DNA from 2 places in the Hyphomicrobium sp. DY-1 genome. Region 1 is predicted to be linked to the other one. Evidence: riboswitches for the same ligand, from Rfam matches in the RefSeq annotation. Region 1 holds a riboswitch; the other holds the start of a gene.
What was found. A riboswitch is a leader RNA that binds a small molecule or an ion and turns the genes downstream of it on or off. The one in region 1 is predicted to bind fluoride.
Positions count from the first base shown of each region.

Region 2: another riboswitch for fluoride. It lies ahead of crcB (fluoride efflux transporter CrcB); the one in region 1 lies ahead of RLW41_RS16740 (methanol/ethanol family PQQ-dependent dehydrogenase).

Region 1 covers NZ_CP134870.1:3,455,367-3,466,449, forward strand. The annotation lists gene RLW41_RS16705 (cation diffusion facilitator family transporter) at 1-468, opposite strand, end outside; gene RLW41_RS16710 (phosphatase PAP2 family protein) at 583-1,428, opposite strand; gene RLW41_RS16715 (hypothetical protein) at 1,415-1,747, shown strand; gene RLW41_RS16720 (OmpW/AlkL family protein) at 2,032-2,724, opposite strand; gene RLW41_RS16725 (Crp/Fnr family transcriptional regulator) at 3,155-3,739, shown strand; gene gyrA (DNA gyrase subunit A) at 3,954-6,704, opposite strand; gene RLW41_RS16735 (c-type cytochrome) at 7,127-7,501, shown strand; fluoride riboswitch at 7,689-7,751, shown strand; gene RLW41_RS16740 (methanol/ethanol family PQQ-dependent dehydrogenase) at 7,983-9,803, shown strand; gene coaD (pantetheine-phosphate adenylyltransferase) at 10,044-10,547, shown strand; gene RLW41_RS16750 (MGMT family protein) at 10,557-10,946, shown strand.
Region 2 covers NZ_CP134870.1:3,630,565-3,641,647, reverse strand. The annotation lists gene RLW41_RS17585 (glycosyltransferase) at 1-1,744, shown strand, start outside; gene RLW41_RS17580 (hypothetical protein) at 1,770-2,186, opposite strand; gene RLW41_RS17575 (molybdopterin-containing oxidoreductase family protein) at 2,623-4,650, shown strand; gene crcB (fluoride efflux transporter CrcB) at 4,678-5,109, opposite strand; fluoride riboswitch at 5,161-5,223, opposite strand; gene RLW41_RS17565 (ABC transporter ATP-binding protein/permease) at 5,471-7,276, shown strand; gene RLW41_RS17560 (hypothetical protein) at 8,176-8,298, shown strand; gene RLW41_RS17555 (HlyD family secretion protein) at 8,526-9,782, shown strand; gene RLW41_RS17550 (DHA2 family efflux MFS transporter permease subunit) at 9,779-11,083, shown strand, end outside.

The DNA of each region.
Region 1 (11,083 bases):
TTTCGATGCCCTGAGCGCTGCGATGAACCCGAGGCCCGACGGGCCGCGTCGCGTATTGAATTCTCCGACGGCCTTCCACGTCGAAAAACCTTCGAGGGCCATCGCGACGAGCAGCACGATGTAGACGACGTAGACGTCGTGTATCGGGTGCGGATGGAGCATCTTTTCGATGCCTTCGTAGATCGCAACGCCGGCGCCGAGCGCGAACAGCACCATCGCGACGATGAAGCTCCAGAAATAGATTTCCTTGCCGTAACCGAATGGATGTTGAGCGTCGGCAGGCATTGCGGCGCGCTTGATCCCTAGAAACAGCAGAAGCTGGTTGGACGTATCGACGAGCGAGTGAATGGCTTCTGAGAGCATCGCAGAAGATTGCGTCCACGCCGCCGCCACGAATTTTGCGGCGGCAATGCCTAGGTTACAGGCAAATGCAACGACGATAACGGCTTTCGATCCGCCGGTGTCCACGGTTGTTGTCTCCCTCTATGGCAACCTCATGCGTACCCGATAGTAGGGGAATGCGTCCACCCGCGCGCATTGAAGGCCGCGCCACGCGAGCAATAACGGTCAGCCGAAACGTCGTCAGCGGCTGAGGACGTTGCGCTTATTCCAAAGAAAAACGGCCTGTTTCAAACGATCTTTGACAGCGCAACCGAAGCGTGTCTGAGACCATGGGAGAAGCGGAGCGCTACGATCGGTCGCCACATAGTAGCGGCTGATAAGCGGGTAAATGGCCCACGCCATCGCGACACCTACGATCACGTCCGTCACGTAATGCGAGCCGATTGGGACGCACGAGACGAGCATCAGCAGATTAAGCGGCACGAAGAGCCAGCGTAAAATCGGGACCGCCATCCAACCATACGCGAGCAGCACAGCCACAACGGCGTGATAGCTTGGGAACGTCACCAGTCCGGCAAAGTGCAGTTGATGATCGCCGTTGCGCAGCCCGTCCGTAATGCCCGGGGCGACCCATGCGGCAGGCACAATGACGCTCGGAAAATCGGATGATTTGAAATTGAAATGTGCATAGGGGCCGATCGCGGGAGCAACGAGAAAGATGGCGATGGTTGCGGCGAGTACCACGGTGGATGTTGTCATGACGCTGCGGAGACGCTCCGGATCAGCCCAGGCGAGCGTCAGCACCAGAATGATCGGCTGCCATTCGATGCTTGCGTAAGCGTGGCTCAAAATTCTGGTCAGTTCGGGATGGTCACGGAACCAGAATGCCAGCGCCACCCAGTCTATTCCGAGACCGGCGTCGGCAGCGACAAGAATCTTGTCCTGAAACGGAAATGCTGCCGAGGCAAAAATGGCTTCTAACGGCGGCATGATAAGAACGGTTGAAATTGAAAGCGCGGTCGCTTCAACCGCTATAGCGGCCCGCAGGTGGCCGCAGTGTATGAGATAGGCCGTGGCCGCAGCCATTGCCGCCAAACACGCCCCTTGGCGAAGAAAAAAGGCCGGAGGCGGGAACGCGAAATCCGTAATGGAGCAGAGCAGCGCAAGAAGTGCGGCACTTAGAGCTATCAAGATCCAGGCTGGGCGCATGGCGCGCGCCCATACTTTGCTAGCGGAGGGACGAAGTCCGGGAATGCCTTGTTTCAAAGGGCGAGCTGCTGCGGAAATGCGCAATGAATTGACCATCATCAGCTCAGCAAGTAACGTATCGCTCGGAAACGCGCTCTATACAGGCAAAAATATAAAAGTCGCGTTAAACGCAGATACGCCGGAACGAAGCAATTAATAAAATCGAACGTATTTTTGAGCGTGCAGGTGGGCGCTACCGGCTCTAATTAGACCGCCGCAGTTTCCGTTCTGTGATGTGATTGCTCGCCGCGTACGCGTTTGTGGTTGCCGATTAACCGTGCAAGCCTGAGCGTCGTGTCCGGATCGGTTGCGGGGGAAGAGAATGCAGAAGGGCCCTTATGGTGGCGGCTGGATATTCTTTAAGATATGTCAGCCTTGATGCTCAAAGGCCCGGAAAACTCCGGGCCTTTGTTGGTCTCGCTGCCGGTTCTGGTCGGGCGTTTATTTCAGCGGCACGGGTTCGCTGCTGCGGCCGCTGAGGAGATCGGCAAGGTTGAAGCGATAGCCAACGCCGGCCGAGACGATGAGGGGATCGACGTCGACCTTGGCGGTGATGCCCGTTCCGCGCCAATTTGCATCGGTATCCAGCCAGATCTTTTTGACGTCGGCGTTTAAATACCAGCCGTTTCCGATTTCATAGTCGACGCCGCCCTGGAGGGCGAAGCCGAAGGAGTCGCTCAGGTGTAGATTGCCGCCGAGCTCGCCACTATTGGTATTGAAGTAATGGATGTATTGAAAACCAACGCCACCATACGGCTTGAAGCCCATGATCGGGTCCATATGGTATTGCAGCGTGACCACTGGCGGGAAAGCCCAGAAGTTTCCGAGGTTGGTGCCGTTGATGGCGCCCTTGCCCTCGGCGCTGAACTTGGCGAAGCAACAGAAAAGTTCAGCCGCGATGTTCTTGGTAAAGAAATGGGTGATCGTGAGTGACGGGATCGTTTCCGTGCTGATCTCGGCGTCGGCGCCCGACAATGTGGTGCCGCCGCTATAGACGTGCGCGCCGGAGTCCGGAACGACAACAGAGCCCTCGACACGAACCAAAGTGTCGCCGCTGTAGTCGCCAGCCCGCGCCGATGCCGACGCCGATATCAACGCAAGCACCGTCAACGTCCCTATCCCAAGCCGCCGCATTCTCAATTCCCCTTCTTCAAATTTTCCTGCCATCGCAAAGTCGCGTTCGACTCGATGGCTCCCTTTCGAGTTATCGTTGCGTTGCGGAGGAAGGCACAGAGCGCTCTAAGCCTCTCTCCTGATGGGAGTCAGAGCGGCGGCGTGATTGGGTTCGCTGTGACACGAGCGACACGGCATTTATTGATTCACATCAAATGCTACGTCTCGTGACGGTTGGATAACACTAACCGAATGGCCGGATATGCCGGCGCGAGTCGGGCCACATGCTCCCATGACATATGACGTTGCCTCACGATTGACGCCACGCAGTGAAGACCGCGTGCAGTTGGAACCGGGATTAGCGGGGATTGGCAGGCTTCGAAGCCGCGCGCAGTTCGTTCGCCTTGGCAATCGATATGCGCTTTCCTCTCTCGGATCTGGAAATGTCTACGTGGCGGCGAAAGGTGTTGCCGGCATGGAAGGCGGTGCGCCAGGATCGGATGTACGCGTCATTACCGCGTTACTTTATCCGGGGGACGTTCTCGTTCCCGAGCTGCAGCCGCCGTTGTCGAATTTGGCGCTGGTCTCGCAGCGGCCGGCGGAGTTCTGGAAGCTGACGGCATCGGCATTCGCCGAGGAGGCGGCGCGCGACAGTCAGCTTTGGCAGACGATCTTTGCGCGCATCAACGATCAGAATGCGCGGGCGCAGATGCACGCTGCGGAGATGTCTATTCTCAATTCAGAAGAGCGCGTCGCGGCGTTTCTGATCGAGGCGGGGACGCGGCTGGGTATTTCGTCGGGTGGTATGATCGCGTATGAGCTGCCGCTGTCGCGTTATAGCATCGCCGACTACCTGTCGCTCAATGCCGATACGATTTCGCGGACGTTCTCGGCTTTCAACACGGCGCGGATCATCGAGCGCCGTGGACGCTTCCAGATCGTCGTGCGCGACTGGCGGGCGCTGATGGAACGCTGCCCGATGAGCGAAGCCATCGTCGCTGCTCATGGCAACGGACGGTTGCCGGTTATCCGCTGACGGGCTTTCTTTCAGCAACGCGATGATTGTCGTCTTTGGTTGCTGGCTGAGATGACCGATGTGGAAGGCGTTCCACTTCCAAAATCGTCATGGCCGCGGAGGCGGCCGTCTACGACGGACTTCGCCGGGGCGACGTCGTGCCTGAGGTGTCGTTGCGCTTCCGCTCAGTCATGCTCGGGACAAGCCCGAGCATGACATTTGTGGCGTGAAGCGATTACTCGCTGACGGCTTCCTGCGATTCTTCGGCCTCTTCCTCGGTGATGCGCTCGACCGAGACGACCTTTTCATCCGCGTCGGTCTTGAAGATGCGGACGCCCTGCGTGTTGCGGCCGGCGATGCGGATGTCGTGCACCGGGCAGCGGATCAGCTGGCCGCCGTCCGTCACCAGCATGATCTGGTCGTTCTCGCCGATCGGGAAGGAGGCGAGCAGGCGGCCATTGCGCTCGTTCGCGACCATCGCGACGATGCCTTTGCCGCCGCGGCCGGAGGTGCGGAATTCGTATGACGAGGAGCGCTTGCCGAAGCCCCTGTTCGACACCGTCAACACGAACTGCTCGGCAGCCTGCATTTCGGCGAAGCGCTCCGGCGTGAGTGTGATGGCGTCGCCGCTGGCTTCCTCGCCGTCGCTCTCTGCCGGAACGGTTTCGGCATCCTCGGCATCTTCCGAGCGGCGAAGTGCGTTCGCCTGCTTCAAATAAGCGGCGCGTTCTTCGGCGGGCGCCTCAAAATGATTGAGGATCGCCATCGAGATCACTTCGTCGCCGTCGTCGAGCCTGATGCCGCGAACGCCGGTCGAGTCACGCCCTTTGAAGAGGCGGATCTCGTCCGAGATCAGGAAGCGGATGCACTGGCCTTCCGCGCTGGTCAGCAGCACGTCCTGGTTCGGTGTCGAGATGGCGACCTGCACGATGCGGTCGCCCTCGTCGAGCTTCATCGCGATCTTGCCGTTTCGATTGATGTTCTCGAAGTCGGCCAGAGCGTTGCGGCGGACGTTGCCGGAGCGGGTGGCGAAGATCAGCTCAAGGTCGCCCCAGGTGGAAGAATCCTCCGGCAGAGGCAGGATCGAGGTGATGGCTTCGCCTTCTTCCAGCGGCAGCAGGTTGACGAGCGCCTTGCCCGGAGATTGCGGCGATGCAGCCGGCAGGCGCCAAACCTTCATGCGATAGCACATGCCGCGCGAGGAGAAGAACAGCACGGGCGTGTGCGTCGAGGTAACGAACAACTGCGTGACGAAATCCTCGTCGCGCGTCGACATGCCGGAGCGGCCTTTGCCGCCGCGGCGCTGGGCGCGATAGGCGGCGAGCGGCACCCGCTTGATGTACCCCTTGTGGCTGACAGTCACGACGCAGTCTTCGCGCTGAATGAGGTCTTCGTCTTCGACGTCGCCGTCGAAATCCATGATCTCGGTTTTGCGCGGTGTCGCGAATTCGTCCTTGATCGACTGCAGCTCGCCCTTGACGATGTCGACGACGCGGGCGCGCGAAGCGAGGATCGTGAGGTATTCTTTGATCTCGGTCGCGATCTTGTTCAACTCGTCGGAAATTTCGTCTCTGCCGAGGGCGGTGAGGCGGGCGAGGCGCAGTTCGAGGATCGACTTGGCCTGCTCTTCCGAGAGGCGATACGTGCCTTCGGCCGAAACCTTGTGGCGCGGATCAGCGATCAACTCGATCAGCGGCGTCATATCTTTCGCGGGCCAGTCGCGCGCCATCAACTGCTCTTTGGCTTCGGCGGGAGATGCCGAATAACGGATGAGCTTGATGACTTCGTCGATGTTGGCGACGGCGATGGCCAGGCCGACGAGGACGTGAGCGCGGGCGCGGGCCTTGTTCAACAAGTGCTTGATGCGGCGCGTCACGACTTCCTGGCGGAAGCTCGTGAAGGCCGAGATGAAGTCCTTGAGGTTCAGGCTTTCCGGGCGGCCACCGTTGATCGCCAGCATGTTGGCGCCGAACGTCGTCTGCAGGTCGGAATATTTGTAGAGGTTGTTGAGCACCACGTCGGCGACGGCATCGCGTTTCAATTCGATGACGATGCGGATGCCTTCGCGGTTTGATTCATCCCAAAGGTCGGAGATGCCTTCGATCTTCTTGTCGCGCACGAGATCGGCAATCTTTTCGATCAGCGTGCGCTTGTTGACCTGATAGGGGATCTCGGTGACGACGAGCGCCTCACGATCCTTGCGGATGTTCTCGACCTTGACGCGTGCGCGCATGATGATCGAGCCGCGGCCCTTGTGGTAGGCATTGAGAATGCCGCCGCGGCCGAGGATGATGCCAGCCGTCGGGAAGTCCGGGCCCTGGATGATCTGGGTCAGGTCTTCGAGACTGACCTCGGGATTGTCGAGGTCGGCGATACAGGCATCGATGACTTCGCCGAGGTTGTGCGGCGGGATGTTGGTTGCCATGCCGACCGCGATGCCGCCTGCGCCGTTGACGAGCAGGTTCGGGAATTTCGAGGGCAGGACGGTTGGCTCTTGAATCGTACCGTCGTAGTTGTCGCGATAATCGACGGTGTCGTTGTCGAGGTCATCGAGCATGAAGCCCGCGACTTTGGCGAGACGCGATTCCGTGTAGCGTTCGGCTGCAGGCGGATCGCCGTCGATGGAGCCGAAGTTGCCTTGGCCGTCGACGAGGGGCACGCGCATAGAGAAATCCTGCGCGAGGCGCACGAGCGCGTCGTAGATCGCAAGGTTGCCGTGCGGGTGATATTTGCCCATCACTTCGCCGACGATGCGCGCCGACTTGACGTATTTTTTGTTCCAGTCGAGCCCGAGTTCGTTCATCGCGAAGAGAATGCGGCGGTGGACGGGCTTTAAGCCATCGCGCACGTCAGGGAGCGCGCGGGAAATGATGACGCTCATCGCGTAGTCGAGATAGGAGCGTTTCATCTCGTCCGAGATGGAGATCGGGCGGATGTCGCTCGGCTCGCGGCCGGACGGATTTTCTTCGTCGTTATTGTCGGTCAAAGTCAGCTCTTTCCGGGATGAGATCGGCGGGGGTGATACGCACCAGCGGCCGACGGGAAACCAGTGCTTATACTGTAGCCGAAACGGAAACCGAATGCCACCTGCGCGGCGTCGTGCCACGGCTCCACAGAATTTAGAAAATCTCTTTCATATCAAACGGTTATTGAGTCATGTTTGGGCGTGTTGCGATTGCCGCCGTGAAGCGCCGGCGAGATCGCGGCGAACGGCGTGGAATGGTGGCAGAATCGGTGCGCTGAAGACTGCGCGGCGCATGCCTCCACGGGCCGCCCGCGGGCGTTTTCGCGATGGCTGACGGCCTCGGCTTTTCACGCGGAACGGCATTTCGTTCACTGCGTTGGCGAAGCAGGAACAAGTTGCAAAAAGCAAAACATCCGGCGCACAGCGTCGGAGAGAGGACTGTTATGCGCGCGATATTCGCTGGCTGTGCAATTGCATTGTCGCCGATGCTGATCGAGATGGCGTTTGCGGCGGAAGAGGTTGGGCCGGAAGCGTTCAATAACAATTGCCGGACCTGCCATTCGTGGAAGGAGGGCGACAATCGCCTCGGCCCGACCTTGCACGGCATTATCGGTCGCAAAGCGGGAACGGCTGAGGGGTTCAATTATTCGAATGCGATGAAGTCGTCAGGCATCACGTGGGATGAGGCGACGCTCGATAAGTTCATCACCAACCCGAATGCGGTCGTTCCCAATAACAACATGAAGCCGTTCAGCGGCGTCGGCGACGCGGCGACGCGCAAGCAGATCATCGATTTTCTGAAGAGCAATCCGAAGTGAATTTGCGCGCGGGGAGAATGAATTTACCGTGGGCGGTGAATTCGGCCTGCTTAATTCTTGCGGTCCGCAGCATCTGATTTGCGCCCAGTCGTATTTGCGCTGTGGCCCAGCCGGCCTCACTGTCAATCACGAATGTTCGCGCAGACGTGACAATTTGCATTGACTTCGTGATTGCATTGCTCAATGTTCCCGGCCTGGGAATGGAATCTCCCGTAAAACCGCCCCGATGGCTGATGATTCCTACTGCGTTGATGTCCTCATTCTTCGAGTGAGGCCGCGGTAGGATCGTTTCTATTTTCCTGCCACGGGAGAGGCGTGTCTCTTTCATCAACTCAGAAGTCGGGGGGATGGAGGAGACAGTCGAGTGGTTGAGCTTTCCACGCTTGCAACCCCTCTCTTCTGAAACTCCTTCATCCTCCCGGCGACGGCCGAGTGGGCTCAGCTGCGTCGCGATAAGCGACGCTAGCACATGGAGGAAGTAATGAGGAAGTGGGCTAGCTCCACGGCCGCCGTTGCTCTGCTGGCAATTTCGTCGCCGGCCTGGGCCAATGAGGACGTGATTAAACTATCGCAAGACCCCAATAACTGGGCCATTCAGTCGGGCGATTATAGTGGTCATCGCTATTCCAAGCTTGACCAGATCAACACCGAAAACGTCGGTCAGCTGAAAGTGGCTTGGACGTTCTCGACGGGCGTTCTTCGCGGCCATGAAGGCGGCCCGCTCGTCGTCGGCGACGTCATGTACGTCCACACGGCATTTCCGAACATCGTCTATGCCTTGGATCTCGCGCACGAACAGAAGATCATCTGGAAGTACGTGCCGAAGCAGGACCCGTCGGTTATTCCGGTCATGTGCTGCGACACGGTCAACCGTGGCGTGCAATACGCTGAAGGCAAGATCTTCCTCCATCAGGCCGACACCGCCCTCGTCGCTCTCGACGCGAAGACGGGTAAGGAACTGTGGAAGGTCGTCGACGGCGATCCGAAGAAGGGCGAGACGGGCACGGGTGCTCCGCTTGTCGTCAAGGATAAGGTCATCATCGGCATCTCGGGCGCCGAATTCGGCGTTCGCTGCCATCTGACCGCTTACGACATCAACACCGGTAAGAAGGTGTGGCGCGCCTACTCGATGGGTCCCGACTCCGACATCCTCGTCGATCCGGAGAAGACCATGTCGCTCGGCAAGCCGGTCGGCAAAGACTCCTCGCTCAAGACCTGGAACGGCGATGAGTGGAAGATCGGTGGCGGTTCGACCTGGGGCTACATGTCCTACGATCCGGCGCTCAACCTGATCTACTACGGCACGGGCAATCCCTCGACCTGGAACGCGGCTCAGCGTGCGGGACCGGATGGCAAGCCCATCGATCAGAAGTGGTCGATGACCTACTTCGCGCGTGACGTCGACACCGGTATCGCCAAGTGGGCCTACCAGATGACGCCGTTCGACGAGTGGGACTATGACGGCATCAACGAGTCTCTGCTCGCGACGATGAACATCAAGGGCAAGGAGCACAAGACGCTGACGCACTTCGACCGTAACGGCTTTGCTTATACGATCGATCGCGTCACGGGTGAGCCGCTCGTTGCCGAGAAGTATGATCCGATCGTCAACTGGGCGACCGGCATCGATCTCGACAAGTCGAGCCCGAACTACGGCCGTCCGATCCGCGTGAAGAAGTACTCGACGTTCGCGAACGGTACGGATTTTAACACGAAGGGCATCTGCCCTGCGGCTCTCGGAACGAAAGATCAGCAACCGGCTTCCTATTCGGAGCTGACTCACCTGTTCTACGTGCCGACGAACCACGTCTGCATGGACTACGAACCGTTCAAGGTCTCGTACACGGCCGGTCAGCCTTACGTCGGCGCCACGCTTTCGATGTTCCCCGGTCCGGATAAGCCGGAGCGCATGGGTAACTTCATCGCGTGGGATGGCGCTAAGGGTAAGATCGTCTGGTCGGATCCGGAGCAGTTCTCGGTGTGGTCAGGTGCTCTGACGACGGCCGGCGGCGTTGCCTTCTACGGCACGCTCGAAGGCTACTTCAAGGCCGTCGACCAGAAGACCGGCAAGCTGCTTTACAAGTTCAAGACGCCGTCGGGCATCATCGGTAACGCGATGACCTACATGCACGATGGCAAGCAGTACGTTGCTGTGCTTTCGGGCGTTGGTGGCTGGGCCGGTATCGGTCTCGCTGCCGGCTTGACGAACCCGACCGATGGCCTCGGTGCCGTCGGTGGCTACTCGGGCCTGTCGGATTACACCAACCTCGGCGGTTCTCTGACTGTCTTCTCGCTGCCTTAGCGCTTCCTCCGTGACAGAAACGTCATAGGCTGCGAGCAACTTGGCCGGCGCGTTTTCGAACGTGCCGGTCCTTTGGCGATGTGGCTCCGCGCGAATGTGATCGCGGGGCCACCTCCGCCGTTTAAGTCCTGCGAAATGCCACGCGGATTTATTCATCCTATTGGTGAAACGTCGTCTGGCCCTCTGGGCAAGGGGAGGGGCAGAGGCTATTCAGGACATTCCTGAATGGTGAAGGCGCATATGGCTCGCATTGGTTTTTATTCCGGCTCGTTTGATCCCGTGACGCTTGGGCATACTGACGTCATCCGGCGGGCCGCGGGGTTGCTCGACAGGCTCGTCATCGGCATCGGCGTCAATCCGGGCAAAGCGCCGATGTTTGACGACAGCGAACGCGTTGCGATGCTGGAAGAAGAAGTGCAGCCAATCGTCGAGGCGACTAAGACCGAGATTGTGGTCGTGACGTTTTCGGGGCTGGCGGTCGATGCGGCGCGGACGCACAAGGCATCGATCATCATTCGCGGTCTGCGCGACGGCACCGACTTCGATTATGAAATGCAGATGGCTGGGATGAACGGCGAAATGGCGCCGGAAATCCAGACGGTCTATGTTGCGGCGTCTCCTGCCGTGCGGCACATCGCGGCGAACCTCGTGCGGGCTGTGGCGACGATGGGCGGCGATCCCTCGCCGTTCGTTTCGAAAGGCGTGCTGAAGCGCCTCAAGGCGAAGGCCGCCAAACCTCGCTAAGGCACTCATATGGTGCTCCCCGTTAAAGCCGAACTTTTGAAATTGTTGCGAAAAATTCCGCTTGGCCTAGTTGCCTCATCCGACAGGCTTGCGAGTGAACTCGGAGTTCCCGCACCACTCGTCGTCACGCTCATGGGGCAGCTTTCCGAAGACGAACGCGATCTTGTGCCTTGGCATCGCGTGGTCGCCAAAGGCGGCGCCATCGGGCGCGGACCGCATCGCGATCAGCAGTTTGCGCGGCTGGTGCGAGAGGGCGTGACGGTTTCGCCGGCCGGAATAGTCCAGGATCTCGAACGGCACATGATCTCGGGGTTCGACGACGAGTCTTTGCTTGCAAAGGCACCTGAAGAGCCGTCGAAGATGGGCGGGCGTTCGCGCGGCATGAAAGATCGGCCTTAAGGCTAGGCACCGGCGCCGGCACCCAAGCAGCGTAAGAATGCTCTGCGGAAGCTTGTCTGGATCCCGGCCTGCGCCGGGATGACGTTTGGTGTATTGCGCAAATTTATCGTTCTCGGGCTCGTCCCGAGGATGACGGG
Region 2 (11,083 bases), 180 kb from region 1:
CACAGCCGTCGAAACGCTGACAATGATTGGCGCGACCATCTCCCAATTGTTCCTGACGCGCACGCGCAATCGCTCGCGCGACGCCGATCGCAACATCCCGCGGTTGCTGGCTCAGCGCGATCTGCCTAAAGTCGATGTCCTCATATGCACTTATAATGAAGACGAAAGCATTCTCGAGCGCACCATCATCGGCTCGCTCGCATCGACGTATCCGAATTTCCGCGTCTGGGTCTGCGACGACGGACGCCGCGCCTGGCTGAAAGCGCTCTGCGAGCACCATGGCGTCGGTTACATCACTCGCGAAGAAAATTCCCACGCCAAAGCCGGCAACATCAACTCCGCACTGAAAAAGCTCGCCAACCTCGACGAAAAGCCCGACTTCGTATCGATTCTGGATGCGGATTTCGTACCACTGCCCTCATTTCTGACACGCGCTGTATCGCTGGCGCTCGATGCCGACGTCGGCGTCGTCCAGACGCCTCAGCATTTCTTCAATCCCGACCCGGTGCAAAGCAATCTCGCGTTGACGCGCGTCTGGCCGGATGAGCAGCGCTTTTTCTTCGATATCGTCATGGCCTCGAAGGACGCCTGGAACGCCGCCTTCTGCTGCGGAACGTCCTCAGTCATTCGCTTCGACGCACTACAACGCATCGGTGGCTTTCCAACTGATTCCGTCACCGAAGATTATCTCCTCTCCCTCCGCCTGCGCGAAAAGGGCTTCCGGACCGTCTACTTAAACGAAGCCCTGTCACTGGGCTTAGCACCCGAGGGTCTCGCCGAATATAGCGGCCAGCGCAGCCGCTGGGCCTTGGGTTTCGTTCAAATCTGCCGCGGCCCGAGCGGACCGCTACGCCTCGGGAACAAATTGCCGATCGTCGATCGCATCATGCTCTGCGAGACGTTCCTGCATTGGTCGGCGACCCACCTCTTTCGACTTCTCGGTGTGGTTGTGCCGGCTCTCTATCTGCTGTTTGGGATCGAGGCCGTCCACGCAAACGTCATTGATGCGATCTGGTATCTGGCGCCGTTCCTCGTCGCACAGTGGGCGATCTTCACGTGGTTGACGGAAGGCCGCGTGCTGCCGCTGATGACGGACCTCTATCAGATGCTCTGCTCCATGGACGTCTTGAAAGCGGTCGTCTCCGGCCTCTTGAAGCCGAAAGGCCAGAAATTCAAAGTGACGGCAAAAGGCGGCGATCGCAGCCGGCATTTTGTCCAGTGGCCGCTGCTGCGCATCTTCGGAACCCTCCTCGCCATCACGATGCTCGGCATTGCCAACGCGTTTCTTATGGATCAATCGCGCCCGCTTGCAGAGTCGAGCGCCATCGCTCTTTTCTGGAGCTGGTATAACATCGTCGTGCTCACGCTCTGCTGCTACGTCTGTAGCGAGCAGCAACAGCGGCGCGCCGGTCAGCGCTTCGAGATGGACCTTCCTGTCAGGTTGTCGGCGAAAACTTCGAGCGCCGTCTATCGCGCATCCGATATATCTGTGAGCGGCATGCATCTTCTCGGCAATGCGCCGCTTCCGATTGGTAGTACTGTCAACGCCCACTTCGCCGGCATCGACGTCGACGCCCACATCCGCCGATCGACGACAAACGGCTTCGGACTGGAATTCGAGCTGACGGAGCAAACCAAAGCTCAGGTCCTTCAGCTCATCTTTTCAGGCAAGGCGTCGACGGCCGTTACCCAGATCAAGCCGCACCTCGTCGCCAAGGCGCTCGCCGCGCGCGTGTTCAGGTAGCGGTCTGGTCTTGAAACGGCGCTACCTACCGCCCCCGATAATCGAGACAGTTGCGGATAATCGGCGCGCAAACGGCGTCTTTGCGGCCCCAGGAACTCGTCGCGCCCGCATAGGAGACCTCGGCGACCTTGCCGCCTGAGAAGCGGAACTGGACGCGGCAATAGCCGCTGTTGGGGTCCGAGAGTTGCGCTCCTGCCAGCGGTATGACCGGCTGAACCGTGAAGCCGCCGGTCGCCTGTCCGTGTTCGTACATCCAGATCTTGCCGCCGGGTATGCTGTCCTCGCTCGTCGGATGCCCGGCGCACATCAAAACGTCCCGCTCACGAAGACCGACCAGTTCCGACTTCCCACGCAAAGCAATGTCGGCGTTTTCGATCGCGCATCCCCACAGCAGCTGACAGAACGCGAGACAAGCTGCGGGAAAAACCAAGCGTCCCCGCATCACGGCTCCCGGCAAAAAAGAATCGACTCAATTCGCCAAGAATAGCAGCACATGGCATCACGCAATTGCGACAAGCCGCACCAGAAAACCTCCCGCAGAGCAGAGGCGAGCAAGATGCAGAACACAGAAGCTCGCCACGGACACAGCAATTGTCCCGGAGGCCTGAAATCATCGCACCTTCGATTGCGAGCGACGCGGGGTCATACCGTCAGTCCATCTGGCGCTCCCGGGTGATACGCAACACGATGCGAGCCTGCCTGCTCTGGATGCCTCAACTGCCGGATAAAGCGTCATCGTGCGGTGCATTCATGCATAACCTAAGCTCCGATCATCCCTCGCCGATCCCGCACTTGCGCCCAACGCGAAAGCCTTTACCAGCGCTGAAATTCCGGACTAGATTTGAAGCGGCTCTACGCTTCCAGGAAGGTTCGGCGCAATGGCAACGCAGGCAATCGTCAAGACAACGTGTCCCCGGGACTGTTACGACGCGTGCGGCATAATCGTAAAAATGGCGAGCGACGGCGCGGTGTCGGTTGTCGGCGATCCCAATCACGACATGAGCCGCGGCAAGCTTTGCGGCAAGTGCTCGATTGCCTACAACGGCGTGTGGCGCAGCAAGACGGATCGGCTAACGACTCCGTTGAAGCGCGTCGGCCCGAAAGGATCGGGACAGTTTGACGAGGTCTCCTGGTATGATGCCATATCGGAGATCGCGCAACGGCTGCACAGCATTATCGCGACCGACGGCGGCCAAGCCATCCTGCAAACCCATTACACTGGAACGTGCTCGCTGATCGCCGGGCTGTTTCCGCTGCGTTTCTTCAATCGCATTGGAGCGACTGAAGTCGACCCAGACACGGTCTGTAACAAGGCGGGCCACGTCGCGCTTCAACTCGCGTTCGGGGAATCGACCCGCGGCTTCGACCCACGCACGGTCAGTTCCAGCAAATGCGTCTTGATCTGGGGGGCGAACCCGTCAGCCTCAGCGCCTCACGTCCATGAGCACTGGGTGGCGCGCAGCGGCGTCCCAACGATCGTCGTCGATCCGATCCGCCACGCGACGGCTGAAGCGGCCGACATTCATCTGCAGCTCTTTCCCGGCACCGACGCGGCGCTTGCCTTCGCGATGCTCGCCGTCATCAAATCGGCCCGAAAGCTCGACCGCGATTTTCTTGCACGCCATTGTATCGGCTGGGACGACATCGAACCGCAACTCGACGCTTGCACATTGAGTTGGGCGGAGGCAACGACCGGCGTTCCTGCGGCCCTCATCGAAAAAGCGGCGCTGCTCTACGCGGACGGCCCATCGCTACTATGGATGGGACAAGGCTTCCAGCGCCAGACATTCGGCGGCAACGCCATGCGTTCGGTCGGCCTGCTGCCACCTGCGACGGGCAACATCGGAAAGCTCGGCGCCGGTTTCCTCTATCTCAACGGCTGGGACGCCCGAGGCGTCGACGGCGGTTATCTTTCCGCTTCGCATCTCAACGCCGATCCCCAATCCGTCAGCCATATGGATCTCGCGGCGCGGCTCGAAAGCGGCGAGACGAAAGCGCTCTTCACCTGGAATAACAACATCGCGGCCTCGAGCCCGGAGCAGGCGCGATTGCGCCAGGCGCTGAGGCGCGAGGATCTTCTCCAAGTCACGGTCGATCTATTCCAGACCGATACGGCCGACTACGCGGATTTCGTTCTGCCCGCGGCGAGTTTTCTGGAATTCGACGATGTCGTCATGTCGTATTTTACCCATTCCGTCTCGGCACAGGTTGCAGCCCTTCCGCCGCTAGGAGACGCGCTCCCCAATCAGGAGATCTTTCGGCGCCTTGCAGCCGCAATGGGTCTCACCGATCCTGAGCTGCATGAAACCGACGATGTCATTATCGAAACGATTCTGAGCCAAGCTCGCCCAGGACTCGATTTCAAAACACTCGCAGCCGCAGGCACGATGTACGTGCCCGAAGACCCGAATGTTCAGTTTGCATCACACGACTATCGCACACCGTCAGGAAAGATCGAAATGACCGGCACGCAATTTGTCGAGGCCGGATTGCCGTCGGCCCCTGCGCCATTATCGGAGCGCCGTCCGGCTCTGGGCGAATACCGTATGCTGTCGCCTGCCTCCGAATGGCTCATGAACAGCAGCTACGCCAATGACGGCAAGATCGCCCGCCGTCTGCAAATGTGCGAAGCTTGGCTCAATCCCTCCGACGCCGAAACGATCGGCGTCAAATCCGGGAACCGGTTGCAGGTGAGCAGCAAGACCGGCTCCATCGAGTTGAGTGTTGGCATTTCATCGGCGGTTCCAGCGGGCGTGCTGCTGGCGCCCAAAGGCCAATGGCCGAAAGCATCAGCCTCCGGAGCCAATATCAACGTCCTCAACCCCGGAGAAAAAGCCGACCTCGCTCAAAGCTGCGCCGTGCACAGCATCAACGTCACGCTGGCGAAGTCCCAGATCGCGACTTGACCCCTGCGCCGAAGGAAAGGAGACGCCCTAGGCGTCTTCTTCCAATGTCGTCTGCGCAATTTCCGTTGCGCCGGCGTTGAAGTAGGCGGCGACGAAGTGCCCTGCCGCCACGGCCAGGATGCAAAGCACGACGGACAACCCAATGTTGACCGCAGCGCGCCCGATAGCGCCCGAGCGGAGAAGATCGAGTGTCTGCAGACTGAATGACGAAAAAGTTGTAAAGCCCCCGCAAATCCCCACCATCACGAACAGGCGGAATTCTTCGCTGACCGGATAACGCCCATGCGCCAGGGTCAGCGTGCCGAAAAAGCCTATGATAAATGACCCGGCAATATTGATAAGGATCGTGCCCCACGGCAGCGTGCCGCTGATCGGAAGGGCAAGATACGACCCGGCATACCGACACAAGGTCCCGATAGCTCCGCCGAACATAACGACCAGACATGTCGTGAAATTCATTTGAGGCTCCTCTTCAGCATTTCAGCCAACGGCCGTCTCCCGTCGGAAACGGCTATCGTAGGAGTCATCAGCCACAATGGCGGTTATCGGGGGAACCCCATCCCCATCGCTTACTCAAGTACACGATTTTCCGGGCGGCCCAAACTAGCTTGTGTGCGTCACGAGTGCATCGGCGTTTGACAACCTCAGCCAAGTCGCGTCGCATCCCGCCAACGCTTGCAAATAATTAAGGTTCTGGCCACCCTCCGGAAATGTGCCTCGCGCCACCCTCGACGAAATGAGGAGCCACACGGCCTTGCGGATGGTTCAAAACCGCAGCTGGCCCGCTGAGGATGCAAAGCAACCGTGATGTGGAATTGTGATGCGGAATGATACGCGCTCGCGCCTGAGCGCGATTTGGCAACTGACGACGCCCTACTTCTTCTCGAAAGATTCGGGTGTCGTTCGCATCAGCTCCCGATTGAAATTCACCGTTGCGGAACGCTGGATCGGCGGCAGCCTTCTCTTGGTCGTCCTCGCCATCGAATTCGGCCAGGTTGGGCTGTCCGTTTTGCTCAACAGCTGGAACGCCGAGTTCTACAACGCGCTTCAGACGAAAAACGTCGGCGCCTTCTGGCACCAGCTCGCCATATTCTCGGTGATCGCCGCGGCCTTCATTATCTCGTCGGTTTATCAGCTCTATCTCAATCAATGGCTGCAGATCCGGTGGCGGCGCTGGATGACCGAGCGCTATGTTCACCGCTGGCTCCAGAACAGCACCCACTACCGCATGCGTCTCCGCAGCGAGGCAGCCGACAACCCCGACCAGCGTATCGCTGAGGACATCGCACTTTATATCGGACGAACGCTCTCTCTCGGCATTGGCTTCCTGTCGTCGATCACGAGCCTCGTTTCATTCAGCATCATACTGTGGGGAATTTCAGCCGAGGTTCCGCTGCAGATCGCAGGATATCACATCGGCGCCCATGGTTATCTCGTCTGGCTCGCAGCCATATTCGCGCTCGTGGCCAGCGTCGGAGCGCATCTCATCGGCCGCACATTGGCGAGCCTCAACTTTAGTCGCCAGCGGCGCGAAGCCGATTTTCGCTTCGGCTTGGTGCACCTTCGCGAAAACTCCGAACAGATCGCATTGCTGCGCGGCGAGAACGCCGAGCGCAATATCCTGCGCGATCGTTTCTCCGATATCGTAACCAACTGGCACGACATCATGCGGCGCCAGAAATTTCTGACATTCTTCACGACTGGATACAATCAGATCGCCGTCGTGCTGCCGTTCCTCATCATGGCCCCGCATTATTTCGCAGGCGCAATTATGCTCGGCGTCATGACGCAAACGGCTGGCGCGTTCGGCCAGGTGCAATCGTCGATGTCGTTCTTCGTCAATTCCTATACCGATCTGGCGGAATGGATCGCCGTCGTCGACCGGCTTTCCGGCTTCTCCGATCAGATGCAGCTCGCCTCGACGGCGAGCGAGACATCCGCCGTCTCGATGGGCACGACGAATGCCAACGGCGTGCTGAGCCTTGCCGGCATTTCGCTTGCAACGCCCGGCGGCAAGAAGCTGTTGAACTCGGTGAATCTCGATATCGAACCGGGCGAGTCGGTGCTCCTGATGGCTCCATCAGGCGCCGGCAAGACAACGTTGCTGCGCACCATTCTGGGCTACTGGCCTCACGCGACGGGTGTGATCCTCACCAGATCCGGCGCCCGCCTCCTCGCGCTCCCGCAAAAGCCCTATTTCCCGCTGGGCTCGCTCCATAGCGTGCTCACCTACCCGGCGACGGAAGCCCAGCCGTCGGACGAAGAAATCTCCGACATCCTAAAACTTACGGGCCTCGAACACCTGAAACCATCTCTTAACGTCGTCGAGCGCTGGAACAATATCCTCTCGGTCGGCGAGCAGCAGCGCGTCGCGCTTGCACGCGCCATTCTGCTCCGTCCGGATATCCTTTTCCTCGATGAGGCAACGTCTGCACTCGACGAAGCCGCCGAAGCGCGCGTCCTGACCGCGATACGAAACAAACTGCCCGATACCGCGATTGTTTCCATCGGCCATCGCTCGTCGCTGCTGCCGCTTCACGACCGCGTCGTTCACGTCTCCGCAAGCGCGAGCGACGAGGAACAGGCGCTCCCGGCACCGCCAAAGAGCGTTGCCGCCGCGGAGTAATCTTATCGCCGAGCCCCAATCCCGAAACTCGGCAGCCCTATCCGAAAGCTGTCCAATCCGTAAGGGCAAAACGCGCACAAGTGCGTGAGGACGCCGTTGCTCGCCAACTGAAAGCCCCCATCTCATGACAAGGTGGCTAAGCGACGCGTAGGACTTCCATTAGCCACAATGCCCGAATGGGAGAATGACAATGAAACCGACCGGACAAAGCTTTTTCGGCATGTTTGCTGGCGTGTTGCTGTTTTCGCTTCTCTTCACGGAAATCGCGATCGCGGCGGTGCACTGAGACGGCAACACTTCGCCGCTTCGCGTCTGATCGCCCTTTCCTCTCTCCTTCCGCGAACGGCGCAGGCACAAGCGAGCCTGTGCCGTTTTGTTTTGCCGAATGAGCTTTTGGCTCCGCGACACGACAGCAACTCCGGCATTTATGTTTTCTACATTCGGAGCAATTGCGCGAGTGTTCGTAAATCTTCCTTAGGTTTAAAACTTGGAAACCATCTCCCGCGCATCCTCTCGCCGAGGCTGATCCGGGCGGGGTAACGGCTCATCCATGCACCAATGAAGGAACCCGAGACCGACAACACACATGTGTAGCCGGTCCCGGTACGGTGCTGGTTGACTGCTCCCCGCTGCATAACCAGCGCCGGGCGGCGAGGCGGTGGTCGCCTCGCCCGCTGTGCAGCGGCAAGAGCTTAAACCAAACCATCTTGAGATTTGGTGAGCCTGCCGAGGGAACGTTCCGGTATGCCGCCGACGAACAATCCCATGGGCCATCTGCCCCATATACCTAGAGATTATGGAATGGGCGCCGATCGCACTTACCTCCAATGCATCGCTTTTAACAGCGCCGCCATCCAGTCAGGAATGAAACGGCGCTCGGGTAAATTGAAGATATGAAAATGAAAGTCGCAATCCTCGCAGTGGCGCTTCTGGTCTCTGGTGTTTCGGGCGCATTCGCATCGCCCCATTGCAACGGTGATTTCAAGACCTCCGGCACGGCACAGTGTTTCGTGATCCGGTAAAACCGCAAGACATAAGCCTACAAAAGAAGATGCATCTCGGAGGGGGAGCGCCGAAAGGCGCGCCCCTTTTCTTCATTCTCGCCGACGTAGGCGCAAAACGGGCACGTCATTAAACACACGTATAGCTGGTCTTTCCAAACGTATGGCCAACAGCGCCAAAGGTTAAATAGCTGAGCTGGTGAGTGCTCTTTTATATCTTGGCAAGAGCCGAGATGGAGATGTGGACTATGTTGACCGCAGCCACCGACGTCGTCGCAACCGAGGCGGCGCCCGAAACGATGCACGTAATGGCGCACGAGACAGCGAAGTCTGAAAGCATGGTCCCGACGGCAAGGGAAACGATTGCGCCCGCGCCGAGCGCTTTGCCCGATCAAGATCCTGCAAACACGGCTGGAAAATCGCATCATTGGCTACCCTTCGGTCCGCGGCACATTCTTATCGCTGTTGTTGCTGCGGCAGTTATCGGCAGTGGCATTTATGCCGGCTGGAAATATTGGACCGAGTGGCGCTTTGAAGTCTCGACTGACGACGCATACGTGCAAGCTGACGTCGTCGCCATCGCTCCACAAGTATCCGGCGATATCGCCGCTCTGTACGTCGACGATAATCAGCGCGTCAAAGCCGGCCAAGTCCTCGCAATCATTGATCAGCGCGACTACAAAGCGGCCGTCGATCAGGCGAAAGCCGGCGTCAAACAGGCGGAAGCGGCCATTGCCACCGACCAGGCTCAGATCGGAGAGCAGCAAGCCATCGTGAGCGAAGCCGAGGCGACCATCAAGGCTGACGAAGCGACCGAAAAATACGCCCAACAGAATAATCAGCGGTTCGGCACACTCGCAAACGAAGGATACGGTTCCGTTCAAGACGAGCAACAGGCGGCCTCGCAAATCGGCACGGCACAGGCGACGCTTGCGAAAGATAAGGCGGCACTGGAAGCAGCCAAAAAACAGATTGCGACGTTGACCGCCGAACTAAAGCAAGCACGGGCCATGCTTTCGCAGAACAATGCGACGCTTGAACAGGCGGAGATCAACCTAGGCTATACGACGATTACCTCACCGGTAGATGGCATCATCGGCGATCGCACAGTGCGGGTCGGTCAGTATGCCCAACCCGGAACCGAGCTGCTCGCGGTCGTACCGCTCAACAAGGCTTACGTCATTGCCAACTTCAAGGAAACGGAACTCGCTGATGTCCGCCCAGGGCAGCCGGTCACGATTGCCGTGGACACGTTCGACGACAACGCCGTGCAGGGTTATGTCGGCAGCATCGCTCCGGCGAGTGGCCAGGAGTTCGCACTTCTCCCACCGGACAACGCAACGGGAAACTTCACGAAAATTGTCCAGCGCATCCCGGTGAAGATCTACATTGACCCGAACGATCCGTTTGCCGGCAAGCTGCGTCCCGGCATGTCGGTCATCACAACGATCGACACACGCCACAAAACGCCGGCGTCAAAAACCGCAGCAAAGCAAGCGTCATGAGCGAAGCTCCGACCAGCCCCGACAGCGAGCGGGCCTCCCTACGGACGTGGATCGCGGTCTCTGGATGCATGTTGGGCGCACTTATCGCCGTCCTCGATATCCAGATCGTCAATTCGTCCCTGCCTGAAATCGAAGGCGGCATCGGCACCGGCGTCGACAATGGAACCTGGATCTCGACCTCATATCTGATCGGCGAAATCATCATGATCCCGCTGACGGATTACCTCAGCCGCGTGTTTGGCTTCCGCCGCTTCCTGTTGTCGAACGTCGTGCTGTTCCTCATCTTCTCAGTCGCCTGCGCCTTTGCGGGCAATCTCGGCACCATGATCGTGATGCGCGGCTTCCAGGGCTTCACCGGCGGTGTCATGATCCCGATGGCCTTCACGGCCGTGTTGACAAAGCTACCTGAAAGCCAGCGCCCCATCGGCTTGGCTGCATTCGCGCTCACCGCCACGTTCGGCCCCGCGATCGGCCCGACCATCGGCGGCATTCTCACCGAACAATACGGCTGGCCCTATATCTTCTTCGTCAATCTTGTTCCCGGCGCGGTAATGCTATCACTGCTTTATCCGACGCTCGATCGTCAACCGATGCAGCTTCGCCTTTTGCGAGAAGGCGATTGGTTCGGCATCGCGACAATGGCAATCGGTCTCGCCTGCCTGCAAACCGTCTTGGATGAAGGCAACAAGGACGATTGGTTCGGCTCGCCATTCATCGTGCATCTTGCCATCATCTCGGCGGTCATGCTGACGATCTTCGTCGTCATCGAACTCACCGTCGAGAAGCCCGCCGTGCAACTTCGCCTGCTCACTCGACGGAGTTTCGGCCTCGGAACGTTGGCGAATACGCTCGTCGGCTTCGCGCTGTTCGGATCGATCTACGTGCTTCCCGCGTATCTCGACGAAGTCCAGGGCTACAACGCTCAGCAGATTGGCCTCGTGCTCGCATCGGCCGGACTTCCGCAGCTGCTCATCATTCCATTCGTCCCCTTCCTCTTGAAGCGTTTCGATGCCCGCTTGATCGTTTGCACAGGCCTCAGCATCTTCGCAGTCAGCTGTTTCATGAATACGCATTTGAGTTTCAACGACGCGGGACAGCAGTTTTTCTATACCAACATCGTACGCGCCCTCGGCCAGGCGATCCTACTTTCGCCACTCTCAGTTCTGGCGACGAACAGCGTGGCTCCAAAAGAGTCCGCAGCTGCGTCAGGATTATTCAACATGCTGCGCAGCCTCGGAGGCGCAATCGGCACGGCCGCGCTGGCGACCATCATCACCAAGCGCGAGCAATTTCATTCCAAT